DNA from 4 places in the Arthrobacter sedimenti genome. Region 3 is predicted to be linked to each of the others. Evidence: predicted binding sites of a transcription regulator. Region 3 holds the regulator's gene; each other region holds the start of a gene.
The links. Region 3 encodes LexA, which represses DNA repair genes until DNA is damaged. Its sites were predicted from a motif close to TCGAACANNTGTTCGA; they were not measured.
Positions count from the first base shown of each region.

Region 1: the regulator LexA is predicted to act here: its motif matches at 2,114-2,129, upstream of ACFO0G_RS13315 (shikimate dehydrogenase).
Region 2: the regulator LexA is predicted to act here: its motif matches at 3,385-3,400, upstream of ACFO0G_RS08880 (DUF6504 family protein).
Region 4: the regulator LexA is predicted to act here: its motif matches at 1,478-1,493, upstream of ACFO0G_RS14915 (LexA family protein).

Region 1 covers NZ_JBHSDQ010000005.1:131,246-136,146, forward strand. Annotated here, with positions in the region: gene ACFO0G_RS13310 (bifunctional sugar phosphate isomerase/epimerase/4-hydroxyphenylpyruvate dioxygenase family protein) at 1-1,141, opposite strand, end outside; gene ACFO0G_RS13315 (shikimate dehydrogenase) at 1,141-2,022, opposite strand; gene ACFO0G_RS13320 (IclR family transcriptional regulator) at 2,177-3,040, opposite strand; gene ACFO0G_RS13325 (MFS transporter) at 3,275-4,594, shown strand; gene ACFO0G_RS13330 (ATP-dependent DNA ligase) at 4,720-4,901, opposite strand, start outside.
Region 2 covers NZ_JBHSDQ010000003.1:160,930-165,830, forward strand. Annotated here, with positions in the region: gene ACFO0G_RS08845 (ABC1 kinase family protein) at 1-57, shown strand, start outside; gene ACFO0G_RS08850 (lipoate--protein ligase family protein) at 163-912, shown strand; gene ACFO0G_RS08855 (mycoredoxin) at 951-1,208, opposite strand; gene ACFO0G_RS08860 (SOS response-associated peptidase) at 1,341-2,102, shown strand; gene ACFO0G_RS08865 (VOC family protein) at 2,128-2,550, opposite strand; gene ACFO0G_RS08870 (chorismate mutase) at 2,570-2,890, shown strand; gene ACFO0G_RS08875 (hypothetical protein) at 2,915-3,304, opposite strand; gene ACFO0G_RS08880 (DUF6504 family protein) at 3,436-3,786, shown strand; gene ACFO0G_RS08885 (DNA polymerase III subunit alpha) at 3,798-4,901, shown strand, end outside.
Region 3 covers NZ_JBHSDQ010000002.1:561,880-566,780, forward strand. Annotated here, with positions in the region: gene hflX (GTPase HflX) at 1-342, shown strand, start outside; gene ACFO0G_RS07840 (ATP-dependent DNA helicase) at 335-2,395, shown strand; gene lexA (transcriptional repressor LexA) at 2,507-3,244, opposite strand; gene ACFO0G_RS07850 (LysM peptidoglycan-binding domain-containing protein) at 3,604-3,954, shown strand; gene ACFO0G_RS07855 (histidinol-phosphate transaminase) at 4,056-4,901, shown strand, end outside.
Region 4 covers NZ_JBHSDQ010000006.1:171,940-176,840, forward strand. Annotated here, with positions in the region: gene ACFO0G_RS14905 (HAD family hydrolase) at 1-412, opposite strand, end outside; gene ACFO0G_RS14910 (hypothetical protein) at 527-1,369, opposite strand; gene ACFO0G_RS14915 (LexA family protein) at 1,507-1,938, shown strand; gene ACFO0G_RS14920 (Y-family DNA polymerase) at 1,981-3,261, shown strand; gene ACFO0G_RS14925 (lmo0937 family membrane protein) at 3,345-3,491, opposite strand; gene ACFO0G_RS14930 (ABC transporter substrate-binding protein) at 3,781-4,901, shown strand, end outside.

The DNA of each region.
Region 1 (4,901 bases), on a different contig from region 3:
GGGCCCGGGCGGACGCAATCACGGGGGAATCGACGTCGAACCCCAGCGCGGCAATGGCCGGCTCGGCGTGCTGCGCGGCCTGTTCGTTGATGATCACCCGGGCCTGGCCCATGGTCCACAGCTGGACATCCTTGGTCCGGTGCCTGCCCTCGAACGCGAAGCCCAGCTGGCCCAGGAGCTTCTCCAGCTGCGCGGTGTCGTCCGCCTTCACCTCGGCGAAGTTGAAGCCTGCGGGCTCGTTCACCTTGGGCAGGGTGGCGAGCTCCATGGGATAACGACGACGGAGGGCGCCGCCGTTGCCCGGCGCGTCTGCGGCGGAGGTGCTCAGCCATTTTGCGCTTTGCTCCTCCAGCCAGATCAGGGACCGCATGGCATCCACCGCGGTGCGCTCGACGTCCGACTGGCGGAAGACGTCGTTGAAGACCTCCAGCGACACGGGTCCGGTGTAGCCGGCGCGGACCACGTGGCCCATGAACTTGGCCAGCTCGAACTGGCCCTCACCGGGGAACACCCGGTAGTGGCGGCTCCATGACAGGACGTCCATGGAGAGCTTTGGGGCGTCCGCCACCTGGACGAAGAAGATCTTGTCCGCGTTGATGTCCTCGATGGGCGCAGTGTCCCAGTCCCGGCTCAGGATGTGGAAGGAGTCCAGGCAGGTTCCCAGGTTGGGGTGGTCCACCATCTCCACCAGCCGGTAGGCGTGCTCGTAGTCGTTGACGTATTTGCCCCACGCCAGGGCTTCATAGGCCACCTTGACGCCGTGGTCCCCGGCCAGACTGGCAAGCTGTGCCAGCTGTTCGGCCCGGACAGCGTCATCGTCAATTGTGGCGGTGGCAACGTTGGAGCACACCAGGATGGTGTCCATGCCAAGGCGGGCCATAAGCTTGAACTTGGCCTCTGCGCGGCGCAGGTTGGCCTTCAGCAGGTCCGGCGTGACGCCGTCGAAGTCCCGGAACGGCTGGTACAGGTCCAGGCCAAGCCCCAGGTCGGCTGCCGTCTTCCGCACGTCCTCGGGGCTGAGCGGGGAGGTGACCAAGTCCTGTTCGAAGATCTCGATGCCGTCGAAGCCGGCGATGGCGCAGGCCTGCATCTTTTCCTTCAGGGTGCCGGAGAGGCAAACCGTGGCGATTCCGGTGCGCATCAGGCGGCCACCTCCTCGGCGGCCACGAGCTCCAGGAAGTGGCTGCGCATGCGCGCCGGGTCTGCCTCGAGCCCGGTGAAGATCCGGAAGGCGTCGGCGGCCTGGCCCACGGCCATCCGGCCGCCGTCCAGCACCTCGCAGCCCTTGGCGCGGGCGCCGCGGACCAGTTCGGTGTCGATGGGGCGGTAGACAATGTCCGCCACCCAGTGCCGGAACTCCAGCAGGTCCAGGTCCAGCGGGACGCCGGGATGCGCCGCCATGCCTACGGGGGTGCAGTGCACCAGGCCGTCGGCCAGGCGCATCAGCTGCGGCAGCTCCGCCGTCGTGCGTGCCGTGATGGTGCTGTCCGGGAAAAAGCCCTGCAGCTCGGCAGCCCTGGCGGCGGCCCGGGCGGGGTCCATGTCCACGAGGTCCAGCGTGCGCACGCCGGCGGTGAGCAGGGCGTAGGCGACGGCGGATCCTGCGCCGCCGGCACCCAGCTGCACCACGCGGTCCAGTTTCGCACCGGGCAGGCCGGACGCCAGGGCTGCAGCGAAGCCGGAAAAATCCGTGTTGTGGCCGATGAAGCGGCCGTCGCGGATAACCACCGTGTTGACGGCGCCCAGCCGGCGGGCGTCGGGGCTTATTTCGTCCAGGTGCTGCAGGACCAGCTGCTTGCAGGGATGGGTAATGTTCAGGCCATTGAAGCCCAGGGTGCGGGCACAGTTCAGGATGCTGCCCACTGATTCGGCGGTCAGCCCCAGTTCCAGCAGGTCGATGGGGCGGTACAGGTAGCGCAGGCCCTGCACGTCACCTTCCCGCTCGTGCATGGGTGGCGTGAGCGACGGCATCACGCCATCACCGACCAGTCCCACCAGGTAGGACTCAGTTCGATTGCTCATGCGTGCAGCTCCTTTGGTACAGCACCTGGCAGCGGCGGAACTTTGCCGCGCTGCGGGTGATAGGGATTACGGTACATCAAATGTTCACTTATCGCACTTATGTTCTAGATGCGAACACGGGTGATTTTGGGGCAGGCCCGTATCTCGGGTCCTGCTACCTCTGCGGCAGCCGCGCGGCCAACTCGGCAGCGGCTTCCTGCAGCAGGGGCACGTGGGCGATCAGCTCGTCCAAGCCCAGGCGGAAGACGGGCACGGCAGTTGCCAACGAGGCGAAGGCGTGCCCCTGGTCGTTGAGCAGCGGTACGGCCACTGCGCGCATTCCGGCTTCGTTTTCCTCGTCCATGACGGCGTAGCCCTGCCGGCGAACTTGCTCGATTTCAGCCCTGAAGGCGTCGCGGTCGGTGATGGACTTCCCGGTGAGCGCCTCCAGCGGGAGCTCGGCCAGCAGCTTTTCGCGTTCCGCGTCCTCCGCAAATGCCACCAGGGCCTTGCCCACCGCGGTGGTGGAGAGTGAGCCGAGGTGGCCGGGGTCGCTGGTGACGCGGAAGGTCTGCGGCCCGTCCACCTTGCTGACGGTCAGGTGGTGCAGGCCGTCGCGGACGCTAAGGATGGTGGCCTCGCCGGTCCGCTCGGTGACCCGGCGGAGGATGGGCATGGCCGTCCCGGCGAAGCCGTGGTGGTTGGAGACCCGCTGGCCCAGCTGGAAGATCCGCAGGCCCAGGTGGTAGCGGCGTCCATCCGGCTCATAGTCGACGAAGCCGTCACGGGTCAGGGAGCCGAGCAGGCGGTAGGTGGTGCTGAAGGGAAGTTCCGCCCGGCGGGATATGTCCGCGGCGGTGGCGCCGCGCGGTTCGTCACCCAGCAGGACAAGCAGGCCAAGGGCCTTGCCCACCATGTCCGTGCGGTCGGCAGGACGCGCGCCGACCTTCCCCTCCGGAGGCATGGCGTTCACGGGTTCCGCGATGGGGGCTGCGACAGCGGATTCTTCATTGGCCGCTGTGGTTTGGTTCACACTCATAGCTCAATGTTGCCACAATGTGAGAGCTACTTCTAGATAGTGATTATTTTTCTTGACAGGTGACAGCCCTCACAGTCATAGTTTCTGTATCGCACAAGTAGCTCCCACCATGTGGCTATTTATGCCGGGTCTTTTCCGGACTCCAGCCGCATCGCGCCCCGCCCGCACCAAGGCAGCGGCGGCTGCGACCCCCCAGATCCATCCGCGACAATGTCGTCACACCAAAGGAACACCATGAGCAAGACACTTCCGTCCGCAGGGGCAGGTGCCCTCACGCAGGCCGGGACGCCCCGGAAGGCCGCCCTCGCCAGCTTCCTCGGCAGCGCCGTCGAGTACTACGACTTCTTTATCTTTGGCTCCGCCGCCGCCCTGATTTTCCCCACGGTCTTCTTCCCCAGTGCCGATGCCAACGCCGCCATCATGTCCTTCGCCACCTTCGGGTTCGCCTACGTGGCACGCCCCGTCGGCGCCATCATCCTGGGCCACTTCGGTGACCGGGTAGGCCGCCAGAAGGTCCTGATGTTCACCCTGGTGCTCATGGGTGCGTCCACCTTCGTCATTGGCTGCCTCCCGGACTTCCGCACCGTTGGCTGGTGGGCTCCGGCCCTGCTGGTGCTGGCCCGGCTGTGCCAGGGCCTCTCCGCCGCCGGCGAGCAGGCCGGCGCTTCCTCCATGACCCTGGAGCACGCCCCGGACAACCGCCGTTCCTTCTTCACCTCCTGGACCCTCACCGGAACCCAGGGCGGGCAGATCCTCGCGGCCCTGGTGTTCATTCCCGTCCTGGCCCTGCCGGATGAAATCAAGTTCGGCATCGGGTGGCGCATCCCGTTCTGGCTCAGCGCCGCCGTGGTTGTGGTGGCGTTCCTCATCCGCCGCACCCTCCACGAGCCGCCCGCGTTCGAAGAGGCCCGCAAGACCGCGCAGATCGCCAAGCTCCCGGTTGCCGACCTGCTCAAGGGCCACTGGCGCGACGTCCTCCGCGTGATCTGCTGCGCATTCATCGCCGCCGTCTCCACCGTGTTCGGCACCCTGGCCATCAGCTACGCCAAGACGGTGGCCGGCGTTGACGGCACCACCACCCTCTGGCTGGTGGTGGCTGCCAACATCGTGGCCCTGGGCACCCAGCCGCTCTTCGGAATGCTCGCGGACAAGATCGGCCGCAAGCCGGTCTTCATCTACGGTGCACTTGCCAGCGCGATCCTGACCCCCGTGTTCCTGCTCAGCCTGGAGTCCGGCAGCGTCCCGCTGATGTTCCTGGCCGCCATCGGCTACTTCTCCGGCGGCTACGCAGCCGCCAACGCGGTGTGGCCGTCCTTCTACGCGGAAATGTTCAGCACGAAGGTCCGCTTCTCCGGCCTGGCCATCGGCACCCAGCTGGGCTTCCTGATGGCAGGGTTCGCCCCGGCGATCGTGGCCGCCATGGGCGGCATCAAGCCCGGCGGCTGGGTGCAGATCTCGATCTTCACCGCCATCATCTGCGCCGTCGCCGCGGTGTCGGCGCTGACCGCCAAGGAGTCCTTCCGGACCCCCACCAAGCAGCTCGGCCTGAAGTAGGAGCCCCGCCGGGTACGAACTGGCCCGGTTTTCAGACCGGAGAGCCCGCCATTCCCCCAAATGGCGGGCTCTCCCCCGTTAAAGCTGGGCTGGAGCCGCAACTGGGGCAGCCTGTCGGCTCGCCGCTACCCCCGTCCGGTCTCCAGCACCGAGGCCAAGTCGAAGTTCACCGGCTCCTCGAGCTGCCCATAGGTGCAGGATTCCGGGTCCCGGTCCGGGCGCCAGCGGTTGAACTGGGCCGTGTGGCGGAAGCGTTCGCCCTCCATGTGGTCGTAGCGGACCTCCACCACCAGTTCGGGCCGGAGCG
Region 2 (4,901 bases), on a different contig from region 3:
GCAGCATCGGCCTTGCCGCTTTTGCACGCACTGTGGGTGGGGCGCCGGGGGCGTTAAGGCGCGTGCCGCCGTCGGGCGTACCCTAGGTGTGGCCTGTCCGGCCGCTGCCATCGAACTTGTCGCCACCGAAACCGACGACGCCAAAGCCCAGGGAGCTTCGCAATGCAAAACACCGCTACCGGACTCCGCCCGCTCACCGTGGTGCGTCAGGACGTATCCCTTGGTGCGGGCCGCGACCTCGAATTTGGCCTCGAGCTTTTGGCCAGGGCCAGGAATGGCGGGATAGGGCCCACCCTGCGGCTGTACCGGCCCGCTCCCACTGTGGCGTTCGGGCAGCGGGACACCCGGCTGCCCGGCTTCGACGCCGCCGCCCGGGCCTGCCGGGAGAACGGCTTCGAGCCACTGGTCCGCAGGGCGGGGGGACGCGCTGCCGCTTACCACCAGGGCACCTTGGTGGTGGACCATATCGAACCGGACGCGGATGCCGTCGCCGGGTCCAAGGCGCGGTTCGGCTACTTCGGCGAACTTTTTGCTGCGGCGCTGCGCAGCGTGGGGGTGCAGGCAGCGGTGGGCGAGATCCCGGGAGAGTACTGCCCCGGGGAATTCAGCGTGCACGGCACCGACCCGCTGGACGGCTCACGGCGCGTGAAGCTGGTGGGAACTGCCCAGCGGGTGGTCTCCGGCGGATGGCTGTTCAGCTCCGTCATTGTGGTGGAGGATTCGGCCCCGATCCGCAAGGTCCTTACGGACAGCTACGCGGCACTGGGCCTGGACTGGGACCCTGCCACCGCCGGTGCGGCCAATGACCTGGTGCCCGGCCTGGATGTGGCAGCTGTTGAGCAGGCCCTGCTGGAAACATATGCGGGCCACGCCGCCCTGGAAACTGCCTCGTTCAGCAGCCTGGGGGCATGACCCGCAAAGAGTTGTGCGGCGCAGGTGGTTCTGGCTGATCAGGCGGCCAGGCGGCTCTTGACCTCGGCGGCTGACGGGTTGGTGGCTGCGGTGCCGTCCGGGAAGAGGACGGTGGGAACGGTCCGGTTGCCGCCGTTCAGCTGCTCCACGAGTTCGGCGGTGCCCTCCACCTCTTCGATGTTGATTTCGTTGTAGCCGATGCCCTGCGCATCGAGCTGCTTCTTCAGCCGGTTGCAATAGCCGCACCAGGTGGTGGAAAACATGGTGATGGTGCCGGATTCGGGGGTGAAGTCCACAGGGAGCTCCTATACGTCGCTTGGAAGGTTTCCTTACATTCAACCGTAGCGGGGCCGCCGGTATTCCCCGCTGCCGCAGTGCCTGGGCGGCGCCGCATGACACTTTATGGCGGCCGGTGGCAAGCTGGTGCCATGTGTGGACGCTACGTAATGGCCCGTGCCGTGGGGGACCTCCTGGCTGAGTTCGACGCCGAGCTGGAGGACGAGGTGAGCATTCCGCCGTCATGGAATGTGGCACCCACCGACGCCGTCCCCATAGTGCTGGAGCGCCTGAAGGAGGACAACGCCGGGCCCAGGCAGGTACGGCAACTGCATGTGGCACGCTGGGGCCTGGTCGCGTCCTGGGCGAAGGACCTGAAAATCGGGTCCAGCATGATTAACGCCCGCAGCGAATCGGTGCTGGAGAAACCGGCGTTCCGTAAAGCCGCGAAGTCACGTCGTTGTGCAGTTCCGGCCGATGGCTACTACGAATGGAAGCAGGGCCCCGGGAAGTCCAAGCAGCCGTATTACGTGCACCCTGGCCAGTACCACGGACTGGTTTTCGCCGGCCTCTATGAATGGTGGAAGGACCCGTCCCTGCCCGAGGGGGAGCCCGGGCGGTGGCTGCTGTCCACATCCATCCTCACCGCGGACACGCCTCCGCCGGGGACGGAGTCCACCATCTTTGGGAAGCTGACGGAACTGCACGACAGGGTGCCCCTGCCCATGGACAAGGCCACCATGGAAGCCTGGCTGGACCCCCACGCCGATGACGCAGCCGGCCTCGTGGACCTGGTGCGGTCAAGGGTCAAGGATGCCGCCGCCGACTGGCAGGTTGATTCCGTGGGAAAGGAAGTGGGCAATGTGCGCAACAACGGTCCCGAGCTGATCCGCCCGGTGGAGGCGCTGTTCTAGCAGCCCCGCTCAAGGCGCCCTGCCTTCACACGGTGACCGTACCGCCGTCGTCCACTGCCCAGGTGGGGTTGTAGGCCACCTCCCAGCGGAAGCCGTCGGGGTCGGCGAAGTACCCCGTGTAGCCGCCCCAGGGCTGGGTGACCGGTTCGGCGATGATGGCAGCGCCCGCAGCCGCTGCCTCCTCCATGATCCTGTCCACGTCCGCCGGACTTTCCACGTTATGGCTGAGGGTGATGCAGGGGACACCGGACGGCGGATTCGTGCCTGCTTCGGCCTGCATCTGGCGTGCGTCCCAGAGGGAGAGCACCAGGCCGTGGTTCACCTGGATGAACAGCACCTCCCCGGCCGCCTCCCGGTGGACCGGCCAGCCAAGGCCGTCAATGTAGAAGGCGCGCGAATCCGCAACGTTGCGGACACCGAGGGAGATAAAGTCGACTCTGGGCTCCATGCTTCGATACTGTCAGACGATGGCGACAATTCAAGGAAACGACAGGGATGCCCGGGCCGACAAGGAACAGCTCGCGGCCGTCCGGATTGCCGTTGACGAGGTGGATGAGCAGATTGTCACCCTCATTGCCCGCCGCGAACGGCTGATCAGGATTGCCGGAACCCTCAAGGGGGATGACGCCGAGGTGCGCGCCCCCGGACGGGTGGAGCGCATCATTGAGCATGTCCGTTCCGCTGCGGAGAAAAAGGACATCGACCCGGACATCGTGGAGTCAACGTACCGGGCCATGATCTCCGCGTTCATTGAACTTGAACTGCGGATCCACAAAGAAAACAGCTGAACTTTAAAGTGTTGGTGGAGGGGGCTACAGGGCCTCCTCCACCGGCACTCCGTGCTGGAACTCCCGTCCGTCCGCCTCGCTGAAGGCAGAGATGACGTGCCCCTTTCCCAGCCCATCCAGCGCTGAAAGGGGAAAGCTCCCGGTAATGCTGTTGTCCGAATGGGACACCCCGGACAGGTCGTAATCCTCCTCGACCCCCTGGTCCCGGTTGAACGAGTAGCAGGCGATTGCCTCCCCGTTCATGAATTCAATGCACAGCCGCCGCTGGAATGAATAGTCCGGCGAGGCTCCCATCAGCCCCACCACGTAGGCGCCGGATTCCGGAATGGCGCCGTCGATATCGAACGTGGCAAGGATGGTGGAGTCCTGGGCCTTGATGCTTGCCTGCTTTAGGAGTGCGTCATCGGTACTCATGCCAACATCCTGCTCCCTGCCGCACGCTCCGTCCACCCCCGCCTATGTTTTGCTGCAGACGCGGCGTAGACTGGCAGTATTCGAATACATGTTCGAATAACCATTCCAGGTTTACCGTCCGGGGAGGCGCCATGGGCATGTTCAGCGAGTCCGTTGACGTGGTGTGCTCCGCTGCGGGCCAGCCGGAATCCCTCACCTGGGCAGGCCGGTCCTACACGGTCTGCGCCGAACCTGTCCGGTGGTACGAACGCCGGCAATGGTGGGCGGAGGACGCCAGGGCTCCATTGGGAAGCGGGCAGGGCGTGGTGGACCACGAAATCTGGCGCATCCAGGTGATCCCAAGCCGGAAGCCACCCCGCCCCGGGGGTCCCAATGATCCTGCCGGTGCAGAAACCCTCACCCTTGACCTGTCCCGCCACATCCCCAGCGGCCGATGGCGGCTGCTGCGGATCCATGACGCGCTACGCCCCAGAACTGCCTGAAACAGAACAGCATGAGCTTCACCCACCTACACGTTTCCACAGCATTCAGCGCCCACTACGGCGTCTCCTGGCCGGAGGAGCTGGCCATGGCAGCCGCCGCGGACGGGGCTACTGCCCTTGCCTGCACCGACAGGGATGGCCTGTATGGCACCATCAAGCACCTCAAGGCCTGCATGGCTGCCGGCATCGATCCCATTGTGGGGGTGGACCTGGCAGTCTTTGACGACGACGGCGATCACCGCACGCAGGTAGCCGGCCGGGTGGTGGTGCTGGCCAGGGGCAATAACAACGGTGCCGGTTACCGTGCGCTCTGCAGGCTGGTATCCGATGCCCACGCCAGGACATCGGGGAAGGCCGGGGGAGCGGTCCCCGCGGCAGTCACCCGCGCCGAACTTGCCTCCCGCACCCTGGACCCCCAAACCCTCAAGCCGGTGCTGACCGTCCTGCTCGGACCTGACTCAGACGTCGGAAGGGCCATGGGTGGGCGGCGGTACCTGCGCCCCCGAACCCTGTTCAAGCAATGGATCGACGCCATGCCCGCTGGAACAGTGGTGGCGGAAATCGTCTCCCAGCTCAGCGCACCGGGTACCTCGTTCAGCACGGCCCATGCCGTCCGCATGCTCAGGCTCGCCGAGGAGCACCATGTACCTGCCATCCTCACCAATGCCGTCCGCTACTGCGCTGCCGATGGAGCCCCAACTGCCGACGTCCTGGACTCTGCCAGGACCTTGAAGTCCCTACCGGAACTGGCAGGAGAGCCGCTGCTGCAGCCAACCGGACAGGGATGGCTTAAAACCGGGGAGCACATGCTGGCCCTGGGGAAGGAGATCATTTCCGCTGCAGGTTATGGTGCCGCGGACCTCAAGCAGCTGATGGCCCAGACCGAGGCGCTCGCCGATCTTTGCCGGATCGACCCCACCACCGATATGGGCTGGAAACAGCCAGTTGTCCCTGAGGCGTCAGTCATTGGCATCAACCAGGATCCGCACGCCGAACTCATCCAGCGCTGCCATGCGGGAATCGGCAGGCGGTTCCCCGGTGTCAGCGGCAAGGCAGAGAAGGACATGCTGTTTCGGCTTGACCATGAACTGGGCATCATCAACAACCTCGGATTT
Region 3 (4,901 bases):
GCCCGGAAGGTGCCGGAGATCATCGTGCTGAACAAGGCTGACGCCGCCGACCCCTTCGTGGTGGAGCGGCTGAGGCAGCGCGAACCGCGCCATGTGGTGGTGTCAGCACGCACGGGCGAAGGGATCCCGGAACTGCTGAAGGTCATCAGCGAATCCATTCCCCGGCCGTCGGTGAAGATGCAGCTGCTCATCCCGTACGACCGCGGCGACCTGATCAGCAAGCTTCACGAGTCCGACGCCGAGATCCTCAGCATGGACCACGTGGAGGCCGGCACCAGGGCTGCCGTCATGGTCCGGGAGGGCCTGGCGTCCGAACTGGTACCCTTCACCGTCAATGACTGACACCGCGGCGGACGAAGCCGCGCAGACGGCCGGCGAGCAGTTCGTCATCGAACTGCTCGACCGGGCCGTCGCAGGCATGGGTGGACAAAGCCGCACTGGACAGCACGAAATGGCCCTGCAGGTGGCCCGCGCCATCGAAACGGGCAACCACCTGCTGGTCCAGGCGGGCACCGGCACCGGCAAATCGCTTGCCTACCTCGTGCCGCTGATCGCCCATGCCCTGGAAAGCAACAAGCCTGCGCTGGTCTCCACGGCCACGCTTGCCCTGCAAACCCAGATCGTGGGCAGGGACCTGCCCCGGCTCCTGAAGAACATCACCCCGGCACTGGAACGTCCGGTCAAGGTCGCCTTGGTCAAAGGCCGTTCCAACTACGTCTGCCGCCACAAGCTCGAAGGCGGTTTCCCCTCCGAGGAGCCCTCCGAAGGGCAGCTTTTCTCGCTTGGCGAGGACACCAGCGTGCCGCACTTTGCCGCGTCCGTGGGCGGACCCTCCTCCCAGCTTGGGAAGGAAGTGGTCCGGCTCCGCGAGTGGGCGGAGAAAACGGCTACAGGGGACCGGGACGAATTGCTCCCGGGCGTGACCGACCGCGCCTGGCGGCAGGTCTCCGTAACGTCCATGGAGTGCCTGGGCGCCCAGAAATGCCCCATGGCTGCAGAGTGCTTCAGCGAACTCGCCCGGCAGGACGCTGCCGAAGCGGACGTTGTGGTGACCAACCACGCCATGCTCGCCGTCAGCGCCTTCGAAGGACTTGCCGTCCTGCCTGAATACGACGTCGTGGTGGTGGACGAAGCGCACGAACTCCAGGACCGGGTCACCGGAGCCGTGTCGGGGCAACTGTCCGTCGCGATGGTGCACGCCGCCGCTGCCGGTGCACGGAAACACACCGCCATCACCGTTGACGCCCTCAACGCCGCCGCCGCCAACCTTGAGCTGGCCCTCGCCGGCGCACCGAATGGCTTGCTTCCCAATGGCCTGAACGATGAACAGCTGGACTGTGTGGACCAGCTGCGTGAGGCCTGCCGGGCTGCACTGTCCGATTCCAAGGGGGACAGCAACACCACGGCCGACGGCGGCCGGCAGCTGGCCAGGTCCCGCCTCATGCTCATCCTGGAACTATGCGAGCGTCTGGTAGCCGCCCGGGAGAACCGGGAAGTGGTGTGGTTCTCCCGCGCCAGCACCTTCGACCCCGGCCAGGGCTACTCGCAGCCGGATGAGAATGCACCGGTGCTGATCAACATTGCCCCGCTGTCCGTCGCCGGGCGGCTGCGGGAAGGGCTCTTTGCCGACCATACGGTGGTGCTGACTTCCGCCACCTTGGCCATCGGTTCCGCTTTCGAACCCGCTGCAGGAGGGCTGGGCCTTCTCGGCGACGGCGCTCCCAGCTGGACCGGCGTGGACGTCGGCTCACCCTTCGACTACCCCAAGCAGGGCATCCTCTACGTCGCCGGACACCTGCCCAAGCCCGGCCGCGGCGTGTCCCCGGAGGCGCTGGAGGAACTGGAAGCACTGATCAAGGCGTCCGGCGGGGGAGCCCTGTGCCTGTTCTCCTCACGCCGCGCGGCCGAGGAAGCTGCCGACGCCCTCCGGCCCAAGCTGGACATGACCGTCCTCTGCCAAGGGGAATCGACCATGACTGCCCTGGTTAAGCAGTTCGCCGATGAACCGGACACCTGCCTTTTCGGAACCATGTCCCTGTGGCAGGGAGTCGACGTCCCGGGCGGTTCCTGCCGGCTGGTGGTGATTGACCGGATCCCGTTCCCGCGACCCGACGATCCGCTGATGACGGCGCGGTCGCGTGCCGTGGCGCAGGCGGGCGGCAATGGTTTCATGTCCGTTTCAGCCACCCACGCCGCGATCCGGCTGGCCCAGGGTGCCGGGCGGCTGATCAGGTCAACGGGAGACAAAGGTGTGGTGGCCGTACTCGACTCGCGGCTGGCTACCGAGCGCTACGCCGGATTCCTGCGGGGCGCCCTGCCTCCGTTCTGGGCCACCACTGACCGCAGCAAGGCGCTGGCAGCCCTCACCAGGCTGGGCGCGGACGCGCTCCGATAGACCCGGAAGTGCCCCAGGCCCGCCGCGGTAAAACAGGGGCGGACCTGGGGCAGATTAAGGCACTTTTCGGATGTGGGTTTGGGCCGGCCAGTACGCGCCGGGGGCAACGCGCTAGAGCGAACGCAGGACCGAGACGACTTTGCCCATGATGGTGGCGTGGTCGCCCAGGATGGGTTCGTACTGTGTGTTCTGGGGGAGCAGCCAGGTGTGGCCGTCGCGCTGGCGGAAAGTTTTGACCGTTGCTTCGTCGTCGAGCAGCGCAGCAACGATATCCCCGTTGGCGGCGTCGGCCTGGCGCCGGACCACCACCCAGTCGCCGTCGCAAATGGCGGCGTCCACCATGGAATCGCCGGCCACCCGCAGCATGAAGAGTTCGCCCTGGCCCACGAGCTGGCGGGGGAGCGGCATGACATCCTCGACCAGCTGTTCGGCCAGGATGGGACCGCCGGCAGCAATCCGGCCCACAAGCGGAACCATTGCGGTATCGAGCGCGGTGGGCAGTTCGGTGACCGATGCACCCGCACCGGCTGGCTGCGGTGCAGGAGAGTTGCCTGCTGCCTTGCCGGAACCGCCGTCCAGCGTGAGGGGCATCAGCACTTCCATGGCGCGCGGCCGTTTGGGATCGCGGCGCAGGTAACCCAGTTTCTCCAGCTGGGAGAGCTGGTGGGTCACGCTGGACAGGCTTGCCAGCCCCACGGTATCGCCGATTTCGCGCATGGAGGGCGGATACCCGTTCTCATTGACCGAGCGCTGGATGGTTTCGAGAATCTTCTTTTGCCGGGGGGTCAGGCCCTTGGCAGTCCTCTTGCTTTGCGGGGCGGTCCTGCCCCCGGCGGCTGCTGCTGCCATATTCGCCAATGCCTTTCGCTTGCCGCCGGATCTTCCACCCCGGTGCTGGTCTGCATGCACCGCCGGAAGGACTCCCACTGTCATTGTCAGACCCTGCTGTTCAACTTCAGGGGTGGTTGTTCTTTGGTTTCAAAGCTAGGCCAGCCGCATTGCTTTTTCAAACATTTGTTCTAGCGAGTCTCGACATTGTTCGTTGATAAGTGCTAAAACTTAACAAGCAAAGTTCGAACATGTATTCTAACCAGCGCATGCCCTATTCGAAAACGTGGCCGGAGGAAGTTCCGGACCGCGGTCTGAAGGGTCGGGGCAGCCGCGGGTGGACACCCGGGCAGCACGGCAGGTCCAGGAGGGCTCAGTTCATGTCAGCTTCATCTCGTCACCAGGTTTCAGCTTCACCCGCGCCCCTTCGGCTCACCCGGCGGGGACGGATCGTCCTGATCGGAGTTCCGCTGGTACTCCTCGCGGTTCTCCTGCTGTCGCTGTCGGGGTTCTTCAACTCGCCGGCCAAGGCCTCCGACTCCGCGGCGGACCTGGCGGTGACACCCACGGTCACCGTAACGGTGCAGCCGGGCCAGTCGCTGTGGACCATCGCCGGTGCGGTTGATCCGGACCGCGATGCCCGCGACGTGGTCGCGGATATCGTTCAGCTCAACAACCTCAGCGCCGGATCCGTCCTGCCGGGGCAGCAGCTGTTCGTCCCAACACACTGAGGCTCGCTCTCCGCCCGGCGCCAGGCTGTCGAGGCACACGCCGAGGGCGAACAAGACCCGTCACATTTTCCGGTCGTTGCCGCGGCAACTAAACTGTTCAGGTGAACGACCAGCTAGAGCGTCTGAACCGGCTTCCCCTTCGCAGCAACCTTCGCGGGCTCACCCCTTACGGGGCGCCCCAACTGGACGTCCCCATCCTTCTGAACGTCAATGAAAACACCCATGGTGTCCCCGCCGACGTGCGGGCAGCCATCAGCGCCGCCGTAACTGAAGCGGCCGCAGGCCTGAACCGCTACCCGGACCGGGAGTTCACCGAACTTCGGAAAGCCCTGGCGGAGTACCTCGGGCATGGCCTCGACGAGACCAACCTATGGGCAGCCAACGGCTCCAACGAGGTCCTGCAGCAGATCCTCCAGGCCTTCGGCGGCCCCGGACGCACAGCCTTGGGCTTCCCTCCCACGTACTCCATGTACCCCCTGCTGGCCAGCGGGACCGACACGCAGTACATCACCGGAGAGCGCGCCGAAGGATACGACCTGAGCGCAGAGTCAGCCGCGCGCCAGGTCAAGGAACTGCAACCGAACATTGTGTTCCTCTGCTCGCCCAACAATCCCACCGGGACCGGGCTCGGCCTGGATGTCGTGGAGGCTGTCTACGAGGCCGGGGAGGACAGCCAGGCCATTGTCATCGTGGACGAGGCCTACCATGAGTTCGCGCACGACGGCACGCCCAGCGCGCTGACCCTGCTTCCCGGCCGGGAGCGGCTCATCGTGTCCCGCACCATGAGCAAGGCGTTCGCCCTGGCAGGCGCCCGCCTTGGCTACATGGCTGCCGCACCGGAAGTCACCGACGCCCTGCGGCTGGTGCGCCTGCCCTACCACCTCTCAGCCATCACGCAGGCCACCGCGCTTGCCGCCCTTGAACACCGCGAGGCGCTGATGGCGGAT
Region 4 (4,901 bases), on a different contig from region 3:
TGTCCTTCAGCGGCGCGGGGGTGAATTCGGCGAGCAACTCGCTGGATTCATTCTCGATGAAGCCCGGTTCCAGATGGAAGCCGGTGAGCGTTTCCGCGGCGAACAGCGCCGCCGGGCGGAGTTCTTTGATGATGCTCCGGACTTCCATGACGGTGTTGATGGCCAGGGTGCGGGCAGAGACCAGGCGGTCCGCCTCGAGATCCCACACCACCGCGCCGTTGGAGCAGATCACCCGTCCGGTGTGGCCCAGCTGTTCTTCGAGGGGGTGCAGCCACCGGGGTGGGCGGCCGGTGACGAAGACAAGTTCGACGCCGGCATCACGGCAGGCGTGGAAGGCGCGGACGGTGCGGGGGCTGATTTTTCCGTCGTGCCCAAGGATCGTTCCGTCGATATCACTTGCTACCAGCCGCATCCTGCAAGTCTACGTGGGGCTCGGGCAGCCGGCGTGCGCTGGAAGGCGGCGGCCGCCGTCGTACTTCCCCGTGAAGTACCCCCGCGCCTGTTGGACGCGGACGTGCCCTTTCCATCAGCGGATGATGGCAGCCGATTCCACGGAGTAGAGCCGGGCGTAGTTCAGGCACATGCTCAGGCTTTCATCGGCGGGTACCCGATGCCCGGTGAGGACTACTGGATCGCCGCCGGTAAGCCGGGGGCCGGCGGGCAGGACGAGAGTCCCGCCGCTGAGGTTGGTTCCTTCGGGGAAGATCAGCGTGTAATCGTCCCCATCCTCCGCCTGCAGGATGAGGCACCCTGCCCCGTCCCGGTCCAGCGTCCCTTTGAGCTCCGCCGCAGGTCCGGGAGCGGAGGTCTGGCCGGCATCGACCAGCGCCTTCAGCCCATCCGCTCCCTGCAGCACAGTGGCGGCATGCTCCGCGGAGGCCGGCACCAGCCGGAAGGCGTATCGGCCGTCCGCGCCGTCCGCAGGGTTCATGACGAACTCCACTCCCGCGATGGAAAGCGTCACCTGGGCCTTGAAGACAGCACCGTCACAGGGAACCTGGACAGGAGTGAGAACCTCGTCGCCGGCCTGGGTGGCGAGCGACAGCTGCGTCTCCATTGGACCCTCGCAGGTGAAGTGAACGTCGTAATGGCCGGGTTTTGCCCCCGCAAAGCCGTAACTGACTGTGGTGCTTGACATGGTGGCCCCGGCGAACTGGCCTGGCAGGTCGGGCTGCAGCTGCCGGCGCGACCATTCCTGCATGGCCTGCACCTCTGCCGCGCGCGGATCCGCCGCCTCGCCGGTGGCCACCTGCGGGGTTGCCGTTGTCGCCGTGGTTGACGGCTTCGCCGCTTGCCCCTCCGGCGGGCCGCTGTACTCGCAGCCCGTGAGCGCGGCGAGCATCACTGCCGGAACGAACCAAAACCTCAAGAACCGCATCGTTTCCCCCCCAGAGCCGACGGTGCTCCCAGCCTAGCCCCTCGGCGCCCCAGCCTTGAGGAGTGTCCGTTGTCAGCCTCCGGGGCTACACTGAAACTATCGAACATATTTTCGAATAAAGGTGTGTTGTGGGCGTTGTTATCGGTCCCCGCGTGATAGATGCGGGTGCCTCGTTGTTCTCGGTGCTGATCTCGCCGGTGGCGGTGGCGGCCGGGTTTCCGTCGCCCGCACAGGACTACTTCGACGGCAGGATCGACCTGAATGCGCACCTGATCAAGGACATCACCAGCACCTTCGTGGTCCGGGTGACCGGGGACTCCATGGAGGGAGCGGGCATCAGCGACGGTGACGAACTGATCGTGAACCGCGCCCTGGAACCCAGGGACGGATCCGTGGTGATCGCGGTGCTGGACGGGGAACTGACGGTCAAGCGCCTCCGCATCACCCGCACCGGAGTGGTGCTCCAGGCGGAGAACCCCAAGTACCAGGACATCCACGTCCCCGCCCTGTCCGAGCTGACCATCTGGGGTGTTGCAACCAGGTGCTTGCACCATGTCTGAGCTGCGCAAGGGGTGAGAATTGCCGTGGCCAAGCCTGCCGTCATGCCGCAGATGCCGCAGATCGCGCACGTGGACGTCAACTGTTTTTATGCCTCAGCCGAGCGCGCGTTCGACCCCTCCCTTGAAGGGCGCCCGCTGGTGGTGCTGTCCAACAACGACGGCTGCGCGGTAACCCGTTCCCCCGAGGCGAAAGCCCTGGGCATAAACACCGGTGAACCCTGGTTCAAGCTCGCGCCGCGGGCCAAGGAATGGGGCCTGGTGGCAAAGTCCAGCAACTACGAGCTGTATGGGGACATCAGCGCCCGTGTGATGGAGCTGTTGGGCAGGTACTCGGCCTGGCTGGAGGTTTACAGCATCGACGAGGCGTTCCTGGGCGTCAAGGGCGCCCCGGATGAGCTGCTGTCCCTTGGCCGGAGGATAAAAGAGGCAGTCCGGCGGAACGTGGGGGTTCCCGTTTGTGTGGGCATTGCGCCCACCAAGACCCTGGCAAAACTCTGCAATAAATGGGCCAAGAACAATCCCGCTTTTGGCGGGGTCTGCCTGTGGGAGTCGGTTCCGGCTGACGTGCGGGAGGGTTTGATGGGCCGTTTGCCGGTGGATGAGGTCTGGGGCATCGCCGGGCGGCTCAGCAAGCGGTTGAACGTTTTGGGGATTTTCACCGTCCTGGACCTGATCCGGGCGGATCCCGTGATGATCCGGGACAAATTCTCCGTGGTGCTGATGCGCACCGTCCTGGAACTGCGCGGCACACCGTGCATCCCCATGGAGGAGGAACGGATTGGACGCGACCAGTTGATCTTCTCCCGCTCCTTCGCCACGCCTGTAGCCACTGCCGCCGGCCTCCGTGAGGTCCTCAGCATCTACGGTCAGCAGGCGAGTGCCAGGCTCTCAAAGCACGGGCTGCAGGCGAAGGTCCTGACGGCGTTCGCTGCCACTTCCCCATTCAGGGTCAACGAACAGGCTTATCCCTCTGTGTGCGTCTCGTTGCCCATGCCCACGGCGGATCCGCTGCTGCTCACCAAGGCCGCGCACGCCCTGTTGCCCCACATCCGCGAAGGGCTGAAGTATGCCAAGGCGGGTCTTATGCTCACAGACCTGCGGCCTACGGGAAACCAGCCGCCGCTGGAGCCGTTCGAAAACCGGCATGAGGAACGCGGCATCGGGCCCCTGCTTGAGGACGTGGGCCGTCGCTTCGGGCGGGGCTCCATCGGGTTGGGGCATGCGGGCATCAGGTCCGGATTGGACTGGACCATGAAACGGGACATGCGCTCGCCCCGGTACACCACGCACTGGGACGAACTCCCCCTGGTCAAAGCGGCCTGAAACGGAGCAGGTCCCGCCGCCGGCGCATTGCCGGCGGCGGGACCTCGTTACTGCCTGGGCGGTTTTGTCTGGACGTTTCCTGCCTAGACGCGCCGCCGGGCCGTGACGAAGTGGAAGATCAGGACGACTACTGCGACGACCAAAAGAATGTGGATAAGGCCGCCACCGATGTTTGCGAGCAGTCCGAGAAGCCACAGAACGGCGATGATAATGGCGATCCAAAGCAACATGAGAGTCTCCTTGACTAGTTTTTCAAAATCCCCATGCCGGGCACGTACCCACCAAAACGGCAGGTGAATCAACGCAGGTCAATTAGGAAAAGCCGTTGCTGACCGCAGTCGCTGCCGGGGCCTGCTGTATTGGCCCCGAATCAAGACGTCCCGCGTCGAATTTTGACGCCCCGCTACGCCGCATTGAGGGTTCGCGTCGCCCCGTGAACGCCTGCTACGGCAGTGATTGTGGGGCCGCTGGGTGCTCCGTAACCTCGTCTCAGCATCCGCCCCAGCAAAGGACTTCACCATGGCAAACTCGCAGGACAACAGTCCCCGGAACCAGCAAGGTTCCACCCGGATCGTCGCCGGCCAGGCGGCCGAGCCCAAGCGCCAGCTTGGGCTGAAGATCGGCATCGCGGCCGCCGCCCTGGCGCTCATCGGCGGCGGTGCCGCGGTCGCCTCCGCCGTCAACAACGCCGCCCCGGTCGCATCACAGGAGACTGCTCCTTCCGGCAACCCCGCTGCGGAGCTGAAGCTCGGCTACTTCGGCAACGTCACGCACGCGCCTGCCCTGGTGGGCGTCAGCAAGGGCTTCATCGCCGATGAACTCGGCAGCACCAAACTCAGCACCCAGGTCTTCAACGCCGGCCCTGCAGCCATCGAGGCGCTGAATGCCGGCGCCATCGACGCCACCTACATCGGACCCAACCCGGCCATCAACTCGTTCGTCAAAAGCCAGGGACAATCCGTGAACATCATTGCCGGGGCTGCTGCCGGCGGCGCTCAGCTGGTGGTCAAGCCGGGCATCAGCTCCGCTGCCGACCTGAAGGGCAAGACCCTGGCTTCACCGCAGCTAGGCGGCACGCAGGACGTGGCCCTCCGTGCCTGGCTTTCAAGCCAGGGTTACAAGACGAACGTGGACGGCAGCGGTGACGTCGCCATCAACCCGACGGAGAATGCCCAGACCCTCAAGCTGTTCCAGGACGGAAAGCTCGATGGCGCGTGGTTGCCTGAGCCGTGGGCATCACGTTTGGTGCTGACCGCCGGAGCCAAGGTGCTGGTGGATGAGAAGGACCTGTGGGACGGCTCGCTGTCCGGCAAGCCGGGGGAGTTCCCCACCACCATCCTGATCGTGAACCAAAAGTTCGCCGCCGACCACCCGGACACCGTCAAGGCGCTGCTGAAGGGCCACGTGAAGTCCGTTGAGTGGCTTAGCTCTGCATCCGCTGGAGAGAAGGCCACCGTCATCAACGCCGCACTGAAGGAAGCCGCCGGCGCGGAGCTCAAGCCCGACGTCATCGACCGCTCGCTGAAGAACATCGTGTTCACCGTGGACCCGCTGGCCGGTACCTACGGGAAACTCCTGGCCGACGGCGTGACTGCCGGCACCACCAAGCAGGCCGACATCAGCGGCATCTTCGACCTGCG